3 regions of the Uliginosibacterium sangjuense genome follow, and region 1 is predicted to be linked to each of the others. Evidence: predicted binding sites of a transcription regulator. Region 1 holds the regulator's gene; each other region holds the start of a gene.
The links. The regulator FNR, encoded in region 1, switches genes on or off when oxygen is low (the NO sensors DNR and NnrR bind a similar motif). The targets are predictions, from matches to a motif close to TTGANCTAGNTCAA.
Positions count from the first base shown of each region.

Region 2: ubiU (ubiquinone anaerobic biosynthesis protein UbiU) is a predicted target of FNR. The motif match lies at 2,737-2,750, and genes of this name have one in related genera.
Region 3: NMB43_RS17695 (chaperone NapD) is a predicted target of FNR. The motif match lies at 2,552-2,565, and genes of this name have one in related genera.

Region 1 covers NZ_CP101132.1:1,342,013-1,349,281, reverse strand. The annotation lists gene NMB43_RS06175 (DEAD/DEAH box helicase) at 1-1,513, opposite strand, end outside; gene ppa (inorganic diphosphatase) at 1,862-2,410, opposite strand; gene NMB43_RS06165 (heavy-metal-associated domain-containing protein) at 2,504-2,722, opposite strand; gene NMB43_RS06160 (sulfite exporter TauE/SafE family protein) at 2,760-3,491, opposite strand; gene hemN (oxygen-independent coproporphyrinogen III oxidase) at 3,546-4,931, opposite strand; gene fnr (fumarate/nitrate reduction transcriptional regulator Fnr) at 5,023-5,760, shown strand; gene NMB43_RS06145 (NAD(P)-binding protein) at 5,824-7,269, opposite strand, start outside.
Region 2 covers NZ_CP101132.1:608,505-615,773, reverse strand. The annotation lists gene NMB43_RS02765 (D-amino acid dehydrogenase) at 1-923, shown strand, start outside; gene NMB43_RS02760 (TfoX/Sxy family protein) at 920-1,297, shown strand; gene NMB43_RS02755 (oligogalacturonate lyase family protein) at 1,343-2,506, opposite strand; gene ubiU (ubiquinone anaerobic biosynthesis protein UbiU) at 2,835-3,839, shown strand; gene NMB43_RS02745 (U32 family peptidase) at 3,842-4,855, shown strand; gene ubiT (ubiquinone anaerobic biosynthesis accessory factor UbiT) at 4,842-5,276, shown strand; gene NMB43_RS02735 (M48 family metalloprotease) at 5,519-7,009, shown strand; gene NMB43_RS02730 (ribonucleoside triphosphate reductase) at 7,179-7,269, shown strand, end outside.
Region 3 covers NZ_CP101132.1:3,842,578-3,849,846, forward strand. The annotation lists gene napA (nitrate reductase catalytic subunit NapA) at 1-2,125, opposite strand, end outside; gene NMB43_RS17695 (chaperone NapD) at 2,122-2,418, opposite strand; gene NMB43_RS17700 (RNA polymerase sigma factor) at 2,782-3,297, shown strand; gene NMB43_RS17705 (FecR family protein) at 3,386-4,507, shown strand; gene NMB43_RS17710 (TonB-dependent siderophore receptor) at 4,631-7,006, shown strand.

The sequences.
Region 1 (7,269 bases):
GGTTTTCGCGACGCTCCCCGTAAGGACGTTCGCCGGCCGGACGGGGGCTGGTACGAGCCCCCTCTTCCGCCGGGCGGGCAAAGCTGCGACGCGCCTCAGTGCCCTGCTCACGACCGCCAAAACCGCTCGCGGGGCGAGGTGCGCCCTGCCAATCGCTTCGGCGCTCGCCGCCGAAGCCGCGGCTTTCGCCACGCTGTTCTTGGCGGCCATCGCGCGGGGCGAAACCACGGTCTTCACGAGGGGCGAAGCTGCGCCCCTCACGCGGAGCAAAACTACGCTCTTCGCGCGGCGCGAAGCCGCGATCCTCGAAGCGCGGCTTGCCACCAAAACCACCGCGACGATCACGGTCGAAGCGCGGACGACTCTCGGGCTTGAGCTTGGGCTCAAGACCAGCAATCTCATGCACGGCGATGCGCTGGGTGGTGAAACGCTCAATGGCGCGCACCTTGCCGCGCTCAGCCGGGCCGGCAATCGTGATCGCCACGCCATTGCGGCCTGCGCGGCCAGTACGGCCAATGCGGTGCACATAGTCTTCGGCACGCATCGGCATGCCGTAGTTGATGACGTGGCTGATGCTCGGCACGTCGATACCACGCGCGGCCACGTCGGTCGCAACCAGGATCTTGATCTCGCCACGGCGCAGGCCAGTCAGCGTGCGGTTGCGCTTGGCCTGCGGCATGTCGCCATGCAGCGGCGCGGCGGCAAAGCCGTTGGCAGCCAGATGGTCGGCCAGGAACTCGGTGTCGCGCTTGGTGGCCGCGAAGACGATGGTCTGATCCACACCCTCGCCCCGCAGCAGGTGGTCCAGCAGGCGCGACTTGTGGCGATCGTCGTCGGCAAAGTGCAGACGCTGCTCGATGTTCTCGTGCGTATCCTGGGAATTGGCCAGCTCGATGCGTTGCGCGTCCTTCATCATGCCCGCGGCCAGCTTGCCGACGGCACCGCCAAAGGTGGCGGAGAACATGACGGTCTGGCGCTCGGCCGGCAGCGCCTCGGCGATGGCTTCGATGTCCTCGATGAAGCCCATGTCCAGCATGCGGTCGGCTTCGTCAAGCACCAGCAGTTCCAGACGCGAGAAGTCGATGCGACCACGCTCGATGTAGTCCAGCAGGCGGCCCGGCGTGGCCACCAGGACTTCCAGCGGCTGCTTGAGCAGGCGAATCTGCGCCGGGTAAGGCATGCCGCCCACCACCGACACGACGCGCGTACGCTTGAGGAACTTGCCGTAGGTTTCGGCCGCCTTGGTCACTTGCAGCGCCAGTTCGCGGGTCGGGGTCAGCACCAGCACGCGCGGACCGATGCTGCGCACCGGCGATTCCATGGTCAGCTTGTGCAATGCAGGCAGCATGAAAGCTGCAGTCTTGCCACTGCCGGTGGCGGCTGAGACCATCAGGTCAGCGCCACTGAGCAAGGCGGGGATGGCCTGCGCCTGGACAGACGTAGGCTCGGTATATCCGGAGGTCTTGACGGCTTTGATGATGGCGTCGTGAAGACCAAAATTCTCGAAAGACATGAGTTTTCTTCCTGTGCCGCATTCAATGCGGCAAAGGCGCACGTAACGACGCACCGGCCTAGGCCGAGCGAAGACGGAGGGTCGCCAGTTGGGCGACAGATGACCGCAGGTGACGTGCGCGGTGGGGCGCGGCTAACGCAAACATCGGCGCCAACCAGAACGACACCCGCAAGATGTCTCCGCTGTGTGGGAGACGCGAGGAAGGAGGGTCAGGGACGATGAACCATGGCAATCACGCAGAACGGGCCACGTGATGCGAAGGGGCGCACTGTACAGGCTTGATGCAAAAAAGAAAAGCAAATTCTTGCGTCGCAGCGAGAGCACGCCCCGCCAGCACAGACCGAGAACTCAGTCGGTCGATTCCTGGGCTGTCTCGCGGTAGGCGCGCACGCCCGCCCAGATCTCCTGCTTGGCTGCGTCAGGCCCCTCCCAGCCCAGCACCTTGACCCATTTGCCCACTTCCAGGTCCTTGTAGTGGCTGAAAAAGTGCTCGATCTGACGCAGCAGAAGCGAAGGCAGGTCCTCAAAGGTCTCGACCTTCTCGTATAAAGGAGAAATCTTGCCGATCGGCACCGCCAGCACCTTGGAATCCTCGCCCGCCTCGTCCTGCATGCGCAGAACGCCAACCGGGCGGCAACGGATCACCACGCCTGGGATGAGCGCAAAAGGCGCGACCACCAGCACGTCCACCGGATCACCGTCGCCCGAGATCGTCATCGGCACATAGCCGTAGTTGCAGGGGTAGGACATCGAGGTGCCCATGAAGCGGTCGACGAATACCGTGCCGGTGTCCTTGTCGATCTCGTACTTGATGGGGTCGGCATGGGACGGAATTTCGACGATCACATTGACGTCATTGGGGACGTCCGTGCCGGGAGTGACGCTCTTGAAGGCCATGGAAGCGCTCTATCGTATGTTGTTGTGCAGCGCACATTATACGGAGCCGAGGCTTACGCCCGCCTTGCAAGCGGGAAAGCCCTTATGCGGGATTCACGTAGACGGCAGTTCGCCTGCAAAACCGCCTGCCACCAACGCAGCCTTCATTTGCTCAGGCTGGAGGCGGGCCGCATCGTAGCTCACCTTGGCCGTCCCCTGCTCCAGTGAGACCGATGCCTCCACCACACCGTCCAGGTCGCTCAGGATGCGGGTCACCGCACGGACACAGCCGCCACAGGTCATGCCAGCAACCTTGATTTCGATCTCCTGCATCTCGTCCTCCGACATCCGGGCGTCAACGACGCCCGATTCACCAAATGCCCAGCCAGCCCTGGCCAGGCTCACAGATCAGGCCCTGCCACAAGCGCCCGCCCAACTCCGAGGCATGCAGCAGACCATACACCCCGAAAGCCGCCACCAGCAGACCGCTCCCGATACGCAAGGCGGGATGTCGCGTCATAGCGCGCAGGCGGACCAGCGCCATGCCTGCCAGCAAGAGATTGGGCAAGGTGCCCAGGCCGAAGGCGAGCATCAGAGCCGCACCATGGGCGGCTGAACCGCTCACCAGAGCAGCGCTCAGTACGCTATAGGTCAGCCCACACGGAATCAGCCCCCACAACAGTCCCACCGGATAGGCCGCAGGCCAGCGTCGGACGGGCAACAGCCCTTTGCCCAGCGGCTGAATCCGCCGCCACACCGCGTGACCAAGCCGCTCCAGGGGTTGCAGCAAGCGGGTGATGCCGCACAGGTACAGGCCTAAAGCCACCAGCATCGCATTGGCCAGCACGTAGAGCGAGATCTGCACCGGCAGCCAGTCGTTGAACAGAAGGCTGGCCGACCCCAGTGCGCCGACGACGCCGCCCGTCACCAGATAAGTCGTGATGCGCCCGAGGTTGTAGGCCAGATGCACCGCCAGCCCTGCGCCCCCCCGGCCGGGTTGCGGCCCGCTCAGCGCGCTGACGATGCCGCCACACATGCCCACGCAGTGCACGCCCCCCAGCAAACCGATCAGGAATACGGCGAAATAACCGGTCTCAGGCATAACACGCATGACGCAGACAAAGGAGCGTCATGGTAGCAGGCAGGCTGTGCCGACTCAGATCACCCTGGAGTAACGGCGCTGCGCCCGATCAGCCCGCAAGTGATGATCGAACACCATGGCGACTGCCCGCACCAACAGACGCCCGGCGTCGGTGACGGTGATGAAGTCATCTTCAAAAGTCACCAGGCCAGCTCGCTCCAAAGCGCGCAATTCTTCCAACTCAGCCGCGAACTCGTGGCGGAAATTGATGTTGAAGCCCTGTTCGATGGCCTCCATCGACAGCTCGAAATGGCACATCAGCGACTGGATGATGGCGTGTCGCATCAAGTCTTCGGCACTGAGGACCCAGCCACGCATGACCGGCAGGTCGCCGCGGTCAATGGCCGCGTAGTACGGTTCGGTGTCCTTCTCGTTCTGCACATAGGCGCCGCCGACACGACCGATCGCCGACACGCCAAAGGCCAGCATGTCGCATTCAGCATGGGTGGAATAGCCCTGGAAGTTGCGATGCAGCCAGCCGCGGCGCTGCGCCTCGGCCAGTTCGTCATCGGGACGGGCAAAATGGTCCATCCCGATGTAGACGTAGCCCTCGGCCGACAGGCGCTCCAGCGCACGGGCGAAAATCGCCAGCTTGTCATCCGGCGTGGGCAGGTCTTCGGCCGCGATACGGCGCTGCGGCATGAAGCGGGTCGGCAGATGGGCGTAGCTGTACAGGGCCAGGCGATCCGGCCGCAGGGCCAGCACCCGATCCAGCGTCTGCTCGAAGCGCGCCACGGTCTGGAACGGCAGTCCATAGATCAGATCCAGGCTGATCGAGCGGAAGCCATGGGCACGCGCGCCTTCGATCACGCCGCGTGTTTCGTCTTCAGACTGCAGGCGATTGACTGCCTTCTGCACCACCGGGTCGAAATCCTGGACGCCGACGCTCATGCGATTGAAGCCCAGTTCAGCCAGCAATCTGACCTGATCTTCGCCGACCTTGCGTGGATCAACCTCGATCGAGAACTCGCCACCCGGCTTGAGTTGGAAGCGTTCACGGATCGCACCGACCAGGCGCCGCATCTCGGCTTCGTTGAGGAAAGTGGGCGTTCCACCACCCCAATGCATCTGCACCACCTGACGCGGACCGGACAGATGCTGCAACTGCATATCCATCTCGCGCACAAGGTAATCGATGTACCTTCCCGACAGCGTGCGATCCTTTGTCACGATTTTGTTGCAGGCACAGTAGTAGCAAACTGTGTTGCAAAACGGGATGTGGAAATATAATGAGAGCGGTCTTTCGATCCCCCCGCTTGCGCGGGCGGCCAGACGCTGCTCGAAAGCGGTAGCATCGAAGGCATCCGTGAAGCGGTCTGCCGTCGGGTAGGACGTATAGCGCGGTCCCGGAATGTCAAACTTTCGGATCAGTTCCGGGTCGAAGACGATGGACTGTCTCATGTTCTCTCTGAATTTTCTCTGGGGACTGTGACAATCGCAGATCGAGCCGTTATTTTGCTTGATAGCGATCAACCTGCAGAAAAGGCCCGAAGTGGATCAAAAAGTCAGCACACCCCTCACCCCGAACAACCTGCGGGTCGCCTGCGCACAGTGCAATCTGCGCGAGCTGTGCCTGGCAGTCGGCCTGGAAGACCAGGACCTGCACAAACTGGACGCCCTGGTGGCCCGCCGCAAGATCAAGCGCGGCCAGCAGCTCTACCGTGCGGGCGATCCCTTCGAGGCGATCTATGCGATCCGCGTCGGCTTCTTCAAGACCGACATCCTGACCGAGGAGGGCCTGGAGCAGGTGACCGGCTTCCACATGGCAGGCGAGATCTTGGGCATGGACGGCATCAGCACCGACACACATGTGTGCAATGCCACCGCGCTGGAGGACTGCGAAGTCTGCGTGATGCCTTACGACCAGTTGGAAGTGCTGTCGCGCGAGATCCGCTCACTGCAGCACCAGTTCCACAAATTCATGAGCCGCGAGATCGTGCGCGACCAGAGCCTGATGATCCTGCTCGGCTCGATGCGCGCGGAAGAACGTATCGCGGCCTTCCTGCTGAACCTGTCGCAGCGCATGAAGCAGCGCGGATACTCGGCCTCTGAGTTCCATCTGCGCATGACACGCGAGGAAATCGGCTCTTACTTGGGCCTGAAGCTGGAGACAGTCAGCCGCGCGTTCTCCAAGTTCCACGACGAAGGCCTCATTGGCGTGCAGCAAAAGTACATCCGCATCCTAGACAACGATGGCTTGCGTGCCCTGCTGAACCACACGACCTGCTGAGCCCCGCCAGCCAGGAAGAAAAAGGCCCGCCTGCGCGGGCCTTTTTCTTGGGTGCCGATCCGCTTAGATCGCTTCAGCCTCCATCTTGATGGCCCCACAGGGACACTCGGCCGCACAGACACCGCAGCCCTTGCAGTACTCATAGTTGAACTCGAACTTCTCGCCCGGGCCCAGCTTGATGACTGCATTGTCGGGACAGACGCCGTAGCAGTTGTCGCACTCGAAGCAGTTGCCGCAAGACAGGCAGCGGCGCGCCTCGAACAGCGCATTGCTCTCGTCCAGCCCCCCCTGCACCTCGTCGAAAGTGCTCTGGCGGCGGATGATGTCGAGCATCGGGCGCACGGTCTTCGGCGCGTCCGTGTAGTACCAGGGATTGAGCTTGTCGAAGGTGGCCAGCTCATTCTTCGGCGGCTTCACGTACTCGGTCCCACGCAGCCAGGCGTCGATATGCCGTGCCGCATGCTTGCCGTGGCCGACGCCAACCGTAACCGTGCGCTCGGAGGGCACCATGTCGCCCCCGGCGAAAACGCCGGCGTAGCCTGTCATCATGTTAGGGGCGACTTCGACCACGCCGTCCTTGAAGCTGAGGTTCGGCACGCCGTCGAGCAGACCCAGATCCACATCCTGGCCCAGGGCCAGCACCACGGAATCGGCTTCCAGCGTATCGAACTCGCCTGTCGGCACGGGCTTGCCCTGCTCGTCCAGCACCATCTTCTCGACCGTGATCGCGCCGCCATCACCGACCTGCTTGATGGTCGACAGCCAGCGCATCATGACGCCTTCCTGCAAAGCCTCCTCGACCTCGAAGTCGTGCGCCGGCATCTTGTCGCGCGTGCGGCGATACACGATGATCGCCTCCTCCGCCCCCAGGCGCTTGGCGGTGCGCGCCACGTCGATGGCGGTGTTGCCGCCGCCATACACGACCACGCGCCGGCCCAGCATCGGCTTCTCTTCACCTTCCATGCTGCGTAGAACCGCAACGGCATCGAGGATCTTGGCGGATTCCGCCGCCGGAATCGCGGTGCGCTTGGCAATGTGCGCGCCAACGGCCAGGAAGGCGGCATCGAACTTGCCTTCCTTCATCGCGTCGAGCAGGTTGTCGACCTTGGTGTTCAAGCGCAGCTCGACGCCCATGTCGAGAATGCGCTGCACCTCGGCGTCCAGCACTTCGCGCGGCAGGCGGTACTTCGGGATGCCGAAGCGCATCATGCCGCCCGCCAAGGGGCCTGCCTCGAAGATGACGACCTGGTGGCCCAGGCGGCGCAGGTGGTAGGCGGCGGACAAGCCAGAGGGGCCGGCACCGACGACCATCACCCGCTTGCCGGATTCCTGTGCCGGCGCATCGAACTTCCAGCCCAGCTTGATGGCCTCGTCACCGAGGAAGCGTTCGACCGAGTTGATGCCCACGGCCGCGTCGAGCTTGCCGCGATTGCAGGCACCCTCGCAGGGGTGATAGCACACGCGGCCCATGACGGCCGGCAGCGGATTGTCCTGCACCAGGGTCTTCCA
Region 2 (7,269 bases), 730 kb from region 1:
GCGCAGAGTCGCTGCGCGCCCTGCGGCACGAGACGGGCCTGCGCTACGACCAGCAGTCGCGTGGCGTGATCCATCTCTATTTCAGCCCGCGCGAACTCAAGCACGGGCGCGCCCAGCACCGCATCCTCAACCGTCTGGGCATCCCCGCCAGCCTGCTCAGCGCAGCCCAATGCGTGGACGCCGAGCCCGCCCTGACCTCACTCGCCGACCGCCTGGTGGGCGGCATGCAGGGGCATGACGATGAGAGCGGCGACGCCCATCGCTTCACCACCGAACTGGCCCGCCTGGCGGCCGAGGCGGGCGTGGAATTCATCTTCAACAGCGAGGTCGAGTCCTTCGAGACCCACGCGGGCCGCATCTCGGCCGTGCATCTGCTCGACAACCATGGCCGGCGCGGCGCATTGGGCGGCGATATCTTCGTGCTGACCGCCGGCGTGTGGTCGCGCGGCCTGGTGCAAGAACTGGGCGAGCGCCTGCCGATCTACCCGGTCAAGGGCTACTCGATCACCGCGCCGGTCCTCGACCCGCGGCGTGCGCCGACCGCCAGCATCACCGACGAGTCGCATCGCATCGTCTGCTCACGCCTGGGCGACCGCCTGCGCGTGGCGGGCACCGCCGAGCTCAATGGTTATGACCAGAGTCTCGACCCGGAGCGCTGCGATGCGCTGGTGCGCTGGCTGGCCGACGCCTTCCCCGGAGCCTGCGACCTGCACCAGGCCGAGCCCTGGGCCGGTCTGCGCCCCGCCACCCCCAGCAACGTGCCGTTGATCGGCCGCAGCCGCCTGCACAACCTGTACTACAACACCGGCCACGGCACCCTGGGCTGGACGCTCTCCTGCGGCTCGGCCCGCGCACTGGCCGACATCATCGACCGCCGCCCGCCGACGCCCCAGTTCCCCTTCCTGCGCGGCGGTCGTGCATGAGCTTCAGCGCGGAGTTCGGCGAATACGTCGCGGAACTCCTCGCCCCGCTGGGCACGGTGCGCCTCAAGCGCATGTTCGGCGGCGGCGGCGTGTATGTGGATGAAGTGTTCGTGGCGGTCATCGCCGACGACATCCTGTACCTCAAGGCCGACGAGCAGAACCGCCCCGAATTCATTACCGCCGGCAGCGAAGCCTTCGTCTACCAGGCCAAGGGCAAGACCGTCACCCTTGGCTTCTGGCGCGCGCCAGACGAAGCCATGGACTCCCCCGCCCTGATGCAGCCCTGGGCACGCAGCGCACTGGCGGCTGCCTTGCGCGCCAAGGCCCCCAAATCACCCAAACCAGCGGCACGGAAAACGGACCGGCGGAAATGAAAACGGGCTCCTCGCGGAGCCCGTTTCGCTTGCGACCTGACCGTCTTACTTCGGCAGATCGGCCAGGTACAACGCCGGTTCGCCTTCGAAGTCGGAGGTGAACAGCACGCGCTTGTCATCCGGCGTGAAGGAAGGGTGCGGGTGGGTGACCTGGCGATCCTCCTTGTACACCTTCCACGAGCTGCTGTGCTTGGCGATCTTCTTGGTGCTCTTGTCCTTGAGGTCAAAGAGGTACAGGAAGGGGTCGTTCTCGTGCTGGTGCGCCGCCGTGTTCGACACGTCCGGCGGCGTATCGCAACCGTCACCGACCAGCAGCGTGCCGTTGTAGTTGGAGTACAGGTGCGAACAGGCCGGCATGGTCAGCAGCGCCTCGTTCTTCAGCGTGATCGGGTCAGCAGAGCATATCCAGCGCTCGACGCTGCCTTCCTTGTAGGACACGTAGATCATCTTCGAGCCGTCCGGCGTGAAGAACTCGTGTGTGCAGCTCTCACCCTTCTCGTGCTCCTTCACGCAACGCACATTGGTCCCGTCTTCATTGACGAACCACATGCGCGCGTCGACCAGGTCGTGCGGGCCTTCGTGGCAGTAGGCCACGGTGTTGTCGTCGAAGGGGCGATACAGCGGGTGGCCCATCCACTTGGCCTGCTCGTAGATCACCGTGCTGGTGCCGGTCGCGATGTCGATCTTCACCAGGCGGCAGCGCGGCTTCTTGTGGAACTGGACGGCGAACTCTTCCCAGGTCTTGAGCGGCAGCAGATCGCCTTCGACCACTTCGATGCCGACCAGCTTGGTGCAGGCCGAGTTGGCCACCCAGGTACCGTAGCCCTTGTAGCCCTGCGGCACCGTGTAGAGGATCTCTTCTTCCAGCGAGTCGAGCGCCACGCGACGCAGCTCGCGCCCGCCCTTCACGTAGTAGAGGTACTTGTCGTCCGGCGACAGGAAGTTGCCAAAGGTGTTGTCGACCTTGCCCTTGCCGTCAGTGAGCTGACGCGCCTGCTGGGTCTCCAGGTCGAGCAGGTAGGCATTCCAGCTGCCGCCATCGAAGAGGCCTCCGAACAACAGCTTCTTGCCGTCGTTGGTGAAGCACTTCTGGTAGAAATAATTGCGGTGACAGGTGACGTCGGTGGGCGTCAGGCGGGTCACGCGCGCTCCGGTGTCGGAGTCTGTGAAATCTTGAAACTTGAGCTGGATGATGTCGCCCTTGGCCATTGTGTTTCTACCTCACGAGTAAGCACTGGAACTGGCGAAGCCCGCCGGGAGCGTTTTCGCCGAGTCCTGCATGTTAACCTAATGGCACTTGCCGGGCGCTTCCGCGACCCGGTTTTCTGCCTGTCATCAATGACTTCCTGTTGCCGCCGGCCCCCTTGGGCGCCGTCGGCTGCGTTTCTTGTGCCGTCTTGGCGCGGTGTTTTTCCGTTTACGGCAGGCGCCGGACCAACTTGATTCAGGGCAAGGCCGGGGTTTTCCCCAGCGCCTAAGCTTCGGAGCCGGTGATCACCCTTCCGATGCGACCCCCGACGGCCGCCCATCCGCCCCAATGAAGAAGCCACAACTGGTTTGCCCGGCAGGCAGCCTGCCTGCGCTGAAGACGGCCGTGGACCACGGTGCCGACGCGGTGTACATGGGCCTCAAGGACGCCACCAACGCGCGCAATTTCGCCGGCCTCAACTTCGACCTCGCGGCCGCCCGCGAAGGCATCCGCTACGCCCAGGCCAAGGGCCGCCAGGTGCTGATGGCCATCAACACCTATGCCCAGGCCGGTGAAGAAGCCCAGTGGCGGCGCGCCGTGGACAGCGCGGCCGATCTTGGGGTCGACGCGGTCATCATGGCCGACCCCGGCCTGCTCGACTACGCCAGCCGCACCCACCCGCAGATGCGCCGCCACCTGTCGGTACAGGGCTCCTGCACCAACTACGAAGCGGTGAATCTGGCTCGCGAGCTGTGGGGCATCGAACGCGCCGTGCTGCCGCGCGTGCTCACCATCGACCAGGTGCGCCACGTCATCGCGCATACCGAGGTCGAGATCGAGGTGTTCGGTTTCGGCAGCCTGTGCGTCATGGTGGAGGGGCGTTGCCTGCTGTCCAGCTATGCCACCGGCGAGTCGCCCAACACCGCCGGCGTGTGCTCGCCGGCCAAGGCGGTGCGCTGGAGCGAGACACCGCGTGGTACCGAGGCGCGTCTGTCCGGCATCCTGATCGACGAGTACGCGAAGGACGAGCCAGCCGGCTACCCGGTGCTGTGCAAGGGGCGCTTCGGCGTCAATGGCGAGACCTATTACGCGCTGGAGGAGCCAACCAGCCTCAACGTGATCGAGGCCCTGCCGCAGCTACTGGAGATCGGCGTGGCTGCCATCAAGGTCGAGGGCCGCCAGCGCAGCCCCGCCTACGTGGCCGAGGTCACCCGCGCGCTGCGCGCTGCCATCGACGCGGCCTGCGCCGACCCTCTGCGGTTCGCCGCCAAACCGGCCTGGATGCAGGCCCTGGGCAAGGTGTCGGAAGGACAGCACGTCACGCTCGGCGCCTACCTGCGTCCCTGGAAATAAGCATGAAACTCAGCCTCGGCCCCCTGCTCTACTTCTGGCCACGCGAACAAGCGCTGGCCTTCTATGAATCGGTCGCCGCCTGGCCGGTCGATACCGTCTATCTCGGCGAGGTCGTGTGCAGCCGCCGCCAGCAACTGCGCCTGGACGACTGGCTGGGCATCGCGCGCCGCCTCGCCGACACCGGCAAGGAGGTGGTGCTGTCCTGCCAGGCCCTGCTGGAGAGCGAGAGCGAGCTGAAGACGCTGCGCCGGGTGACCGGCAACGGCGAGTTCCTGGTCGAAGCAAACGACCTCGGCGCGGTGCACCTGCTGCGCGGCCAGCGCTGGGTCGCTGGCCCACACCTGAACACCTACAACGCGACGACACTGGGGCTGTACGCCTCGCTGGGCGCGGTGCGCTGGATTCCGCCGGTGGAGATGTCAGGCGAGCGCCTGGGTACGGTGCTGGCCGGTCTGTCCGAGATTTGCCCTCTCCCTCACCCCCTGTCCCGCGAGGCGGGCGAGGACTCCCCCCTCCCCCAGCCCCTCTCCCACAAGGCGGGCGAGGGGAGCATAGAGCGCTGCGATGCAGCGGATGTAAAGATGGAGACGGAGGTCTTCGCCTGGGGCCGCCTGCCGCTGGCCTTCTCCTCGCGCTGCTTCACCGCGCGCCACTTTCGCCTCAAGAAGGACGACTGCCAGTTCCGCTGCATGGAGCACCCGGATGGCATGCGCCTGGACGCCCGCGATGGGCAGGCCTTCCTCAACGTCAATGGCATCCAGACACAGTCGGCCGCCACCCACAACCTGTTGCCGCACCTGGGCGCCCTGCGCGCGCTGAAGGTGCAGGCCCTGCGCATCAGCCCACAAGCCAATTACACGGAAACCGTGCTGCGCAACTTCCGCGCCGCGCTGGACGGCCAGGCCGTCGCGGCCAGCGCGCACGCGGCGCTGGCGCCCAGCGGCACCTGCGATGGTTACTGGCTGGGCCAGCCCGGCATTCTAGAAACCGCAGGAGACGCACATGCACACGCCTGAGTTCAGTTTTCCCGCCCTGTTCGCCCGCCTCGGGCCACGCCTGCCGCAACGCCCCTGGAGCGACGCACTGATGCTGGCGCTGGAGGCGGCGCGGCGCAGCGGCAAGCTGGCCGGCGACCTCGCCTTCCTCGACGGACGCACCGTCGCCATCCATGTCAGCGACCTCGGCGCGACGGCCTGCGTCAGCTACCGCGAGGGGCGCTTCCACCGCGCGCGCGAATCGGCCACCACGCCAGCCGACGTGCGTTTCTCGGCGCGCGCCTGCGACTACCTGCGCATCCTGCGCCGCGAGGAAGACCCGGACACCCTGTTCTTCCAGCGCAAGCTGCGCATCGAAGGCGACACCGAACTGGGGCTCACGCTCAAGAACCTGCTCGACAGCATTGAGGTCCCGGCCTGGCTGATAAGCCATCCGGCCTGAGATTGGCCTGACAACTCACGATCGCCCGGCAGGCCTGTCCGCCCTGCCGGGCGCGGCTCCCAGGCTGCGCACCCGCCGAATTCGTCTAATTCGCCAAATTCGCCGCACCTCAGTCACCCAAGGGCGCGCGCGGCGGGACAGGCGGCGTTGAAGCCGGACGCCCCGCGCCGGATCATTCAGACAAGCGCGCAGGCACGCCCATTGCTCGCGTTCGCCTGACAAACGACTGATCCGGATCGCCCATGCACACCGCCGCCCACCATCGCAAACTCATCGGCCGCCTGCGCCTGGATGCCATGGACTCGCCTCGCCGCTACCGGCGCAATGCGCTCCTGGTTTCCCTCCTGCCCGTGCTGGCGATGCTGGCCTTCGTGGCCATATGCGCAGCTTTGGTGCTGGCTGGCCTGATGATCCTGGAAGATCGCCTGCTAGCCACCGTGGCGGTGGTCACCGGCCTGCTCCTGCCGCTGCTGGGACTGCATCTGCTGCAGATCGAACTGCCGGCGCCCGAAGGTTTTCCCGCGCCCCAGAATGCCGCGCCCAAACTGTGGGAACTGCTCAACAAGCTGCGCCTCAAGCTGAATGCGCCACGCATCGACGAAGTGCTGCTGGTGGAAGACTTCACCGTGCGCCTCGAACACTTTCCGCGCTGGGGCTGGTTCGGCCCCTCGCGCCATGTGCTGGTGCTGGGCCTGCCCTGGCTGATGGCCCTGTCGCCCAAGCAGGCAGCAGCCGGCATTGCGCACGAGTACGCACGCTACGGTTCGCGCGAAGACTGGCGCTACGCCTGGGTGCAGCGCTGCCGCAGCTTGTGGCCGCGCTACATGGAGGCCTTGCCGGGCGCCATGGACTCATTGCGCAATCGCCTGCTCGCCCGCTACGCCAATTACATGCACGCCTACACGCTGCCGCTGGCGGGCGATATGACGATCCGCGCCGATATCGCCGCGGCGCGTTGCGTGGGCCCGGAACGCGCCGCCCAGGCCATCGTGCGCAGCCGGGTCATGAGCAACTGGCTCAATGCCTTCTTCTGGCCCGAGTTCATGCGCCACGCCGACGACCAACCGGCGCCCGAGCGCATGCCCTTCCAGAGCCTCATCACCGCCTTGCGTGCGGCCGACCAGAGCATGGCGCAGCGCCGTTGCTACATGGAGGAAATGCAGCGCAAGCGCCAGGTCGACGAGGTGGACCCGCCGCTCAACGAACGCCTGCGCTGCCTCAGCCAGAAGCCTGAGCTGACCGGCATGCCGGAATGCACCGCCGCCGAACACCTGCTGGGCAAGCATCTGGCGCAAGCGATCCGCAATCTGGACGAAGCCTGGATGGCGCGCGAGCAACCCTATTGGCGCCAACGCCACGAGGCCGTGCAGGGCGCACGCCTGTGGCTGGACAACATGGGCAGCGTGCCGGATGTTGAGATCATGAACCTGGAGGCCCTGACCCAGTACGCGCGCGCCCTGCTGACCGTGGGCCGGCGTGCCGAGGCGATGGCCGCGCTGAGCCGTGCGGCCAATCATCCCCAGGGCACGGTGGAGACGGCCTGGTCGGTCGCCCAGATCGTGAGTGAGCACGACGAGGCCGAAGCCCTGCCCTACCTCGACCTGGTGATCGAGCGCGACGCCATGCATGCGGTGGCGGCGGCAGAGCTGGCGCTGTCGATCGCCGAGCGACATGGCCGGCGTGACCGCGTGGGCCACTACAAGCGCAGCATCGAGGCGCTGGTCGCTGCCTGATCTGGTGATCTGGCACGCCTGTCAGGCCGGTGTGCCAGCTCGCCTTGGGCGGCGGTCCCTCCATGAGGCAATCTTGACCTCGATCAAGCACGCGGCGCGCACCCCCTAGCCTCCCATATCTAGTAGCCATAGCATCCCCCGGCACAACATCTAGTAGGGGGAGACGACGATGGCGGAACTCACCGGGGTCATCAAGCGCGATGGCCGCCTGCTGCCCTTCGACGCGGCCAAGATCGAGGCCGCGATTGCCCGTGCCGGCC
Region 3 (7,269 bases), 2.0 Mb from region 1:
TCACCCCTTCGCCCTTCTTGACGTAGGGGTCGTAGCCTTCGCGGAAGCGCCACAGCGTCTCCTTGCCATCCACCACCGGCCAGCGCAGTCCGCGCGCCTTGTGATAGACCTCGAAGGCCGCCAGGTCGTGGCCGTGGCCGCGGCCGAAGATCGCGTACTCCTCGAACAGCCCCTTCTGCAGGTAGAAGCCAAAGGCCTTCGACTCGTCGTTCATGTAGCCGTCGATGGCGTGCGCATTGACCTTGGCAACATCGGCCAGCGGGTACTTGTTGACCACCTTGTTGGCGTACAGCACGTCGTACAGCGTCTTGCCCTTGTACTCCGGCTTCTTGGCCAGCAGTTCGGCCGGCCACACTTCTTCCATCTTGAAACGCTTGGAGAACTCGACGTACTGCCACAGGTCCGAACGCGCATCGCCCGGTGCCTTGACCTGCTGGCGCCAGAACTGGGTGCGCCGCTCGGCATTGCCGAAGGCCCCTTCCTTCTCGGTCCACATCGCGGAAGGCAGGATCAGGTCGGCGGCCAGCGCCGACACCGTGGGGTAGACATCCGACACCACCACGAAGGCGGCCGGGTTGCGCCAGCCCGGGTAAATCTCGCCGTTCACGTTGGGCCCGGCCTGCATGTTGTTGGTGGTGCTGGTCCAGTAGCACTTGACCTTGCCATCCTTCAGCGCGCGGCTCTGCGCCACCGCGTGCAGACCGATGTTGGCCGGCAGCGTGCCCTCGGGCAGTTGCCAGATTTCCTCGGTGTGCTTGCGATGTTCGGGATTGGTCACGACCATGTCGGCCGGCAGGCGGTGGGCGAAGGTGCCCACTTCGCGCGCGGTGCCACAGGCGCTGGGCTGACCGGTCAGCGAGAAGGGGCTGTTGCCAGGTTCGCTGATCTTGCCGGTCAAGAGGTGAACGTTGTAGATCATGTTGTTCACCCAGGTGCCGCGCGTGTGCTGGTTGAAACCCATGGTCCAGAAGGAGACGACCTTCTTCTTCGGGTCGGCATACAGCTCGGCCATCTTCTTCAGGCGCTCGGCAGGGACGCCAGAGAGCTTGGCGGTTTTTTCCAGCGTGTACTCGGAGACGTACTTGGCGAACTCCTCGAAGCTCATCGGCGTGGACTTGCCGGTGTCGCCCTTGGGCTTGCCGTCGGCGCCCGGATAGCCGTTGTTGCTGGCGTTCTTCTCCAGGTCATGCGTGGGGCGCAGGCCGAAGCCGATGTCGGTCTCGCCCTTCTTGAAGTTCACATGCTTGGCGACGAAGTCCTTGTTGACCTTGCCACTCTGGATGATGTGATTGCAGATGTAGTTCAGGATCGCCAGGTCGGTGTTCGGCACGAACACCATGCCGTTGTCGGCAAGGTCGAAGCTGCGATGCTCGAAGGTCGACAACACATGCACCTGGCATCCCGGGTGCGACAGGCGGCGGTCGGTCACGCGGCTCCACAGCACCGGGTGCATCTCGGCCATGTTGGAGCCCCACAGCACGAAGGCATCGGTCGCCTCGATGTCGTCGTAGCAGCCCATCGGCTCGTCGATGCCGAAAGTGCGCATGAAGCCGGCCACGGCCGAAGCCATGCAGTGACGTGCGTTGGGGTCGAGGTTGTTGGTGCGAAAGCCGGCCTTGTACAGCTTGGCCGCGGCATAGCCTTCCCAGATGGTCCATTGACCCGAACCGAACATGGCCAGTGAGTTGGGGCCGCTCTCCTTGAGCGCCGCCTTCCACTTCTCGGCCATGATGTCGAAGGCCTTGTCCCAGGAGATCGGCGCGAACTCGCCGTTCTTGTCGTACTGGCCGTTCTTCATGCGCAGCAGCGGCTGCGTGAGGCGGTCAGCGCCGTACATGATCTTCGACAGGAAGTAGCCCTTGATGCAGTTGAGCCCGCGATTGACCGGCGCATCCGGGTCGCCCTGGGTGGCCACCACGCGGCCGTTCTGCACCCCGACCAGCACCGAGCAGCCGGTGCCGCAGAAGCGGCAGGGCGCCTTGTCCCAGCGCACCTCGTTCGGATTGCCCGCCGCTGCGCCGGCTGGCTTGTCGGCGGCGAGCGCCACGACCGGCGCGCCACTGGCGGTGGCGACGGCGGCCGCTACGGCCTGGCTCTTGATGAAGTCGCGTCGTGACATGCTCATGCTCTGCTCTCCTCGCGGCGTGAACGACTGAAGGCCGCGGCCAGTTCGGGCGCGGTCGTCTCTTCGTCGGTGTATTCGTAGGCCAGGGTGACGCCCAGCACCTTGGGGGCGGTGGACACGGCCAGGATGGAATCGCTGACGGCATAGCCCTCGCCGTCTTCGATCGTGAGGATCAGGCGGCCGCCGTCCTCGGTCGCGCCATGCAACTCGACGCCAGGAATCGCCGCCAGCGTTCGGCTGACGATCTCACGCTCCTCCGGCTTGATGCGGACCAGCAGACTGGTGACCTTCATGCCCCCTCCTTTTTGTGCACCATGTTGGTCAAGCTTAGACGCCAGGCCCGCCCCAATAAAGGACAGCCAGCCTATCCATGCACCAACCCTGTGCTCGTCATGGGATTGGACTTTCCAGACCCCTTCGCCGGCCTTGATTCGAATCAAGTTACGCAAATGACATGGCCGCACCAAAGCGGAGCCTGCGTCAGATCAAGCGCAAGGGGCCGCCTGAGCGCCGCCGCGCACCGCATCTGATGCGTGCGGCCCGCCGCCCAAGCGCCCCGGCGACACAAGCAGGCCTTCGTATGTTTAAATGCGAACCATTCTTATTGCTAAAGTTGTAGGGCTCCCCCCTCTTTCCGTCTGCCGAATGGATGTCCCGTGCTGGAGCGTTATCACCGCGAGTTGCTGAGCTTCCTGAGCCGCCAGGTCAATGACCGCGAGCTGGCGGCCGACCTCACCCAGGAGAGCTTCCTGCGCGTGCTCAGCGCACAGGGCAGCGGGCAGGCGATCCTCGACCTGCGCGCCCTGCTCTACCGCACCGCGCGCAACCTCGTCGTCGACCAGTACCGGCGCGACGCAGTGCGCCAGCACGAGGCCCTGGATGCGGTGCCGGAAGCACAACACCCCCCGGCGCCCAGTCATCTGCAACCGGAGGAAGCACTGGCCGCACAGCAGGTCATCCGAGCCTACGTGGCCGCCATCGAGGCGCTGCCACCGCGCTGCCGCGAGGCCTTCGTGCTGCACGTCTTCGACGAGTTGAGCCAGGCCCAGGTCGCGCAGCGCATGGGCATCTCGGTCAGCATGGTGGAGAAACACGTGGTACGCGGCATGCTGGCCTGCAAGCAGTGCCGGCGCAGTCTGGCCGCTGACGGGCCCACCGACGCCCCGCCATGATCCGCTCTCCCAAGGACTGCCGGACGACAGGTGAGGATGCCTGCGCCCTCGTGCGTCTACCCCACAAGAGCACGCCTGCCATCCCCTCATGAACCTGCGCCCATCCGCCTCTGCCCCGGACATCGACGACGAAGCCCGCGACTTCGAGGCCTTCGCCCAGACCCAGGACCCGCTGGACCTCGCCGCGGCCACCTGGGCGCTGCGCCGGCGCAATGGTCTGGACGCGGTTGGCGAGGCGGAACTGGCGGACTGGCTGCGCGCCGATCCCCGGCATGGCGAGGCGCTGGAGGACATGGCACGCGACCTGGACGAACTGCAGCAGGTGCCGGACGACCAGATCGCCTCGCTGAAAGCCGGCCTGGCCGCGCCGCCGCGCCCGGCCGAGAGCGTGCGCCAGGCGCCCCGCTCACTCGTACGCTGGTGGCAAGGGCTGCAACTGAACTGGCTGCCGCAGGCTGCCCTGGCCGCCACGGTGTGCGTGCTGTGTGGCACGGTCTGGCTGGGCTGGCAGCACTGGCAACAGCAGCCGGTCTTCGCCCAGGCCTACGCGAGCGCGCGCGGCCAGCAGTTGAACGTCGTCCTGCCGGATGCGCCGCAGCAGGGCAGCACCCTGCAGCTCGACACTGCCAGCCGGGCCGAGGTGAGCCTCTACCGCGACCGCCGCGAAGTGCGCCTGAGCGAAGGCCAGGCAATGTTCGTGGTGCACCCGGACGCGAGCCGCCCCTTCCATGTGTGGGCCGGCGGGCTGCGCATCACCGTGGTGGGCACCCGCTTCTCGGTGCGCCACAGCGCGCGCGGGCAGGGTGCCGGGCAGACCGTGGTGGAGGTGGAAGAAGGCCGGGTGCGCGTAGCGCCGGCCCAGCCGGGGCAGGCGACCGTGGAGCTCGTGGCCGGCCAGCGCGTGGCGGCCGACGGACGCGGCGGACTGGGCGCCATTGCCACGCTGTCGCCGGCTGCCGTGGCGCCCTGGCGCAGCGGCCGGGTGAGCTTCGACCAAACACCGTTGGCGGACGCGATCGCCGAGTTCGAGCGCTACGGCCCGACCGGCCTGGTGGTGCGCGACCCGGCGGTGGCTGCGATGCCGGTGGGCGGCAGCTATTCCCTGCAGCAACACCGGCAGTTCGCCCAGGCCCTGCCGCACATGCTGCCGGTACGTCTGGTGCGGCACGACGGCCTGACCGAGGTGGTCGCGCGGGAGGCCGAAAACTAAATAGTAAAAATTCTCATTTGCGATATGAGGATTCAGCGGGGCTGATCCGTCTTCATCGGCAGGAGGGCTTGCGGCGTGGCGCCGGAGCCCGGCAGTCAACCCACCGATGCAGGAGTTTCACCCATGCGCACCGCGCAGCATAAGAAGCGTTTCACCCCTACTCCCCTGGCCCTGGCGGCCGCCCTCAGTGTCGCCCTGGCCGCCGGCCAGGTCGCCCCGGCCCATGCCCAGACGGCCACGCCGGCCGCCGTGTCGATCAACATCCCGGCCCAGGGTCTCGGCCCCGCACTCAACGAACTGGCGCGCCAGGCCAATCTGCAACTGAGCTTCCCGGCCGAGTTGGTGGCCGGCAAGACGGCACCGGCCGTGAGCGGCCAGCTCACCGCGCGCCAGGCGCTCGACCGCCTGCTCGCCGGCAGCGAGCTGGAAGCCAGCCTGGAGGGCAGCGCGGTGCTGGTGAAGAAGGCTGCGCCACGCGCCGCGACCGAGGAGCAGATGCTGCCTGCGGTGGTAGTGACCGGCCTGCGCGACAACCGCGTCTCCAAGGGCGCGACCGGCCTGCCGATGGCGATCAAGGAAACGCCGCAGAGCATCACCACGCTGCAGGCCGAGGAGCTGCGCGACTACGGCGTGACGGGCAGCAACAAGGCGCTGCAGATGGTCACCGGCATCAACGTCGAGCAGTACGAGACCAATCGCGCCACCTTCAACTCGCGCGGCTTCGAGATCCAGCTCACCCAGGTCGACGGCCTGGGCATGACCAATAGCTGGGGCACCGTGGTCGGCCAGCAGGACACCTTCCTGTTCGAGAAGATCGAGGTGATCCGTGGCGCCAACGGTTTGCTGACCGGGGTGGGCAACTCCTCCGGCACCATCAACTACGTGCGCAAGCGCCCGACCAACAAGGATGAAGGCACGGTCGAACTGAAGCTGGGCGCGCACGACATGAAGCGCGCCGCGCTCGACTACAACAAGGTGTTCACCGAAGACGGCTCGGTGGCCGGTCGTTTCGTGGTGGTGCACCAGGACACCGACTCGTGGATCCGCGACCTCAAGGACCGCAACACCTCGCTCTACGGCGTGATCGACAGCCAGATCGGCAACAGCGGTGTGCTGACCCTGGGCCTCACCCACCAGGACAACCAGCAGAAGTCGCCGATGTGGGGCTCGCTGACCCTCAACTACCTGAGCGGCGGCCAGGCCGAGTTCGACACCTCGTCCTCCACCTCGCAGGACTGGACCTACTGGGACACCAAGGCCACCACCGCCTTCGCCGAGTACACCCACTACCTGAATGACAACTGGGAAGCCAAGTTCACCTACAACAAGCGTCATGCCGAGGAACAGACCCGCCTGCTCTACGCCTACTCGCTGACGGGCGGCCTCAATGACGACAACACCGGCCTGGTCGGCTGGCCTTATGGCAGCTTCACCACCACCGAGAGCGACCTCCTCGACGCCAACCTCAGCGGCTCGTTCAACCTGTTCGGCCGCAAGCACGAGCTGATCACCGGGCTGAGCCATTCGGTCGAGGAGACCGAGACCGACGTCTACAACTTCAGCTCGTCCTACATGCTGCTGCCGCTGCCGGCCTTCCCCTATGGCGGCAACGTCTACCCGGAACCGGACTGGGGCCCGCGCACCCCGAACGACGGCGGCAAGCAGTCCCTGACCCGCCTCTACGCCGCCTCGCGCCTGGCGCTCACCGACGAGCTGCGCGCCATCGTGGGCCTCAACGCGGTCAAGTTGTCGCGCGAGGGCAGCTCGCGCTACGGCGCCGCCACCACGACCACGAACTACCCTGACACCCGCGAGTCCAGCCCCTACTTCGGCCTCACCTACGCCTTCACGCCCAATGTGCTGGGCTACGCGTCCTACTCGGAGATCTTCCAGAACCAGGATCAGACCGACTACAACGGCGCCTACCTGGACCCCATGAAGGGCGTCAACAACGAGCTGGGCGTCAAGGCCGACTGGCTGAGCAAACGTCTGCTGACCACCTTCGCCGTGTTCAGCGCCAAGCAGGAAGGGCTCGCCACCTACGACGGCATGACCAGCGGCGGCCAGTACGCCTACGTGCCGAAGGACGTGGAGTCCACCGGCTTCGAGTTCGAGGTGCAAGGCAAGCTCAGCGCCGACACCAACCTGGCGCTCGGCTTCACCCGCCTGAAGCTGACCGGCCCGGACGGCAAGGACATCTACGAATGGGTGCCGCGCACCCTGGCCAAGCTGCGCGTGGACAGCCGCGTGCCGATCCTGCCCGGCCTGCGCCTGGGGGTCGCCACGCGCTGGCAATCGGATGTGCATAAGGAGGGCGGCGCCCGCCAGGACGCCTTCTTCGTCGCCGACGCCTTCGCCAGCTACCAGATCACCAAGGACCTGTCGGCCCGCCTGAACCTGGTCAACCTGTTCGACCAGAAATACGTGACCGGCCTCGCCTACGGCGCCGTCTACGGTGAGCCGCGCAGCGCCTACCTCACGCTGGAGTACAAGCTTTGAGGACCAAAGGCTGAGTACGGGAGTGGGGAGTCGAACACGCCAGCGTCATTCCTGCGCAAGCAGGGACGACCGAGTCGGGCGCGTGCGAACTCCCCTCGCCCCAGCGGGGAGAGGGGCGGGGGGAGAGGGGCCATCCACCCGACTCACCCGCCCGTCATTCCTGCGAAGAGCCCGCCCTCGACCCGATCGGGGGCAGGCATCCAGCGTCTTGTGCCGACCCCGACCCGACCGACAGAACAAGCCAAGTCACTGGGTCCCTGCCT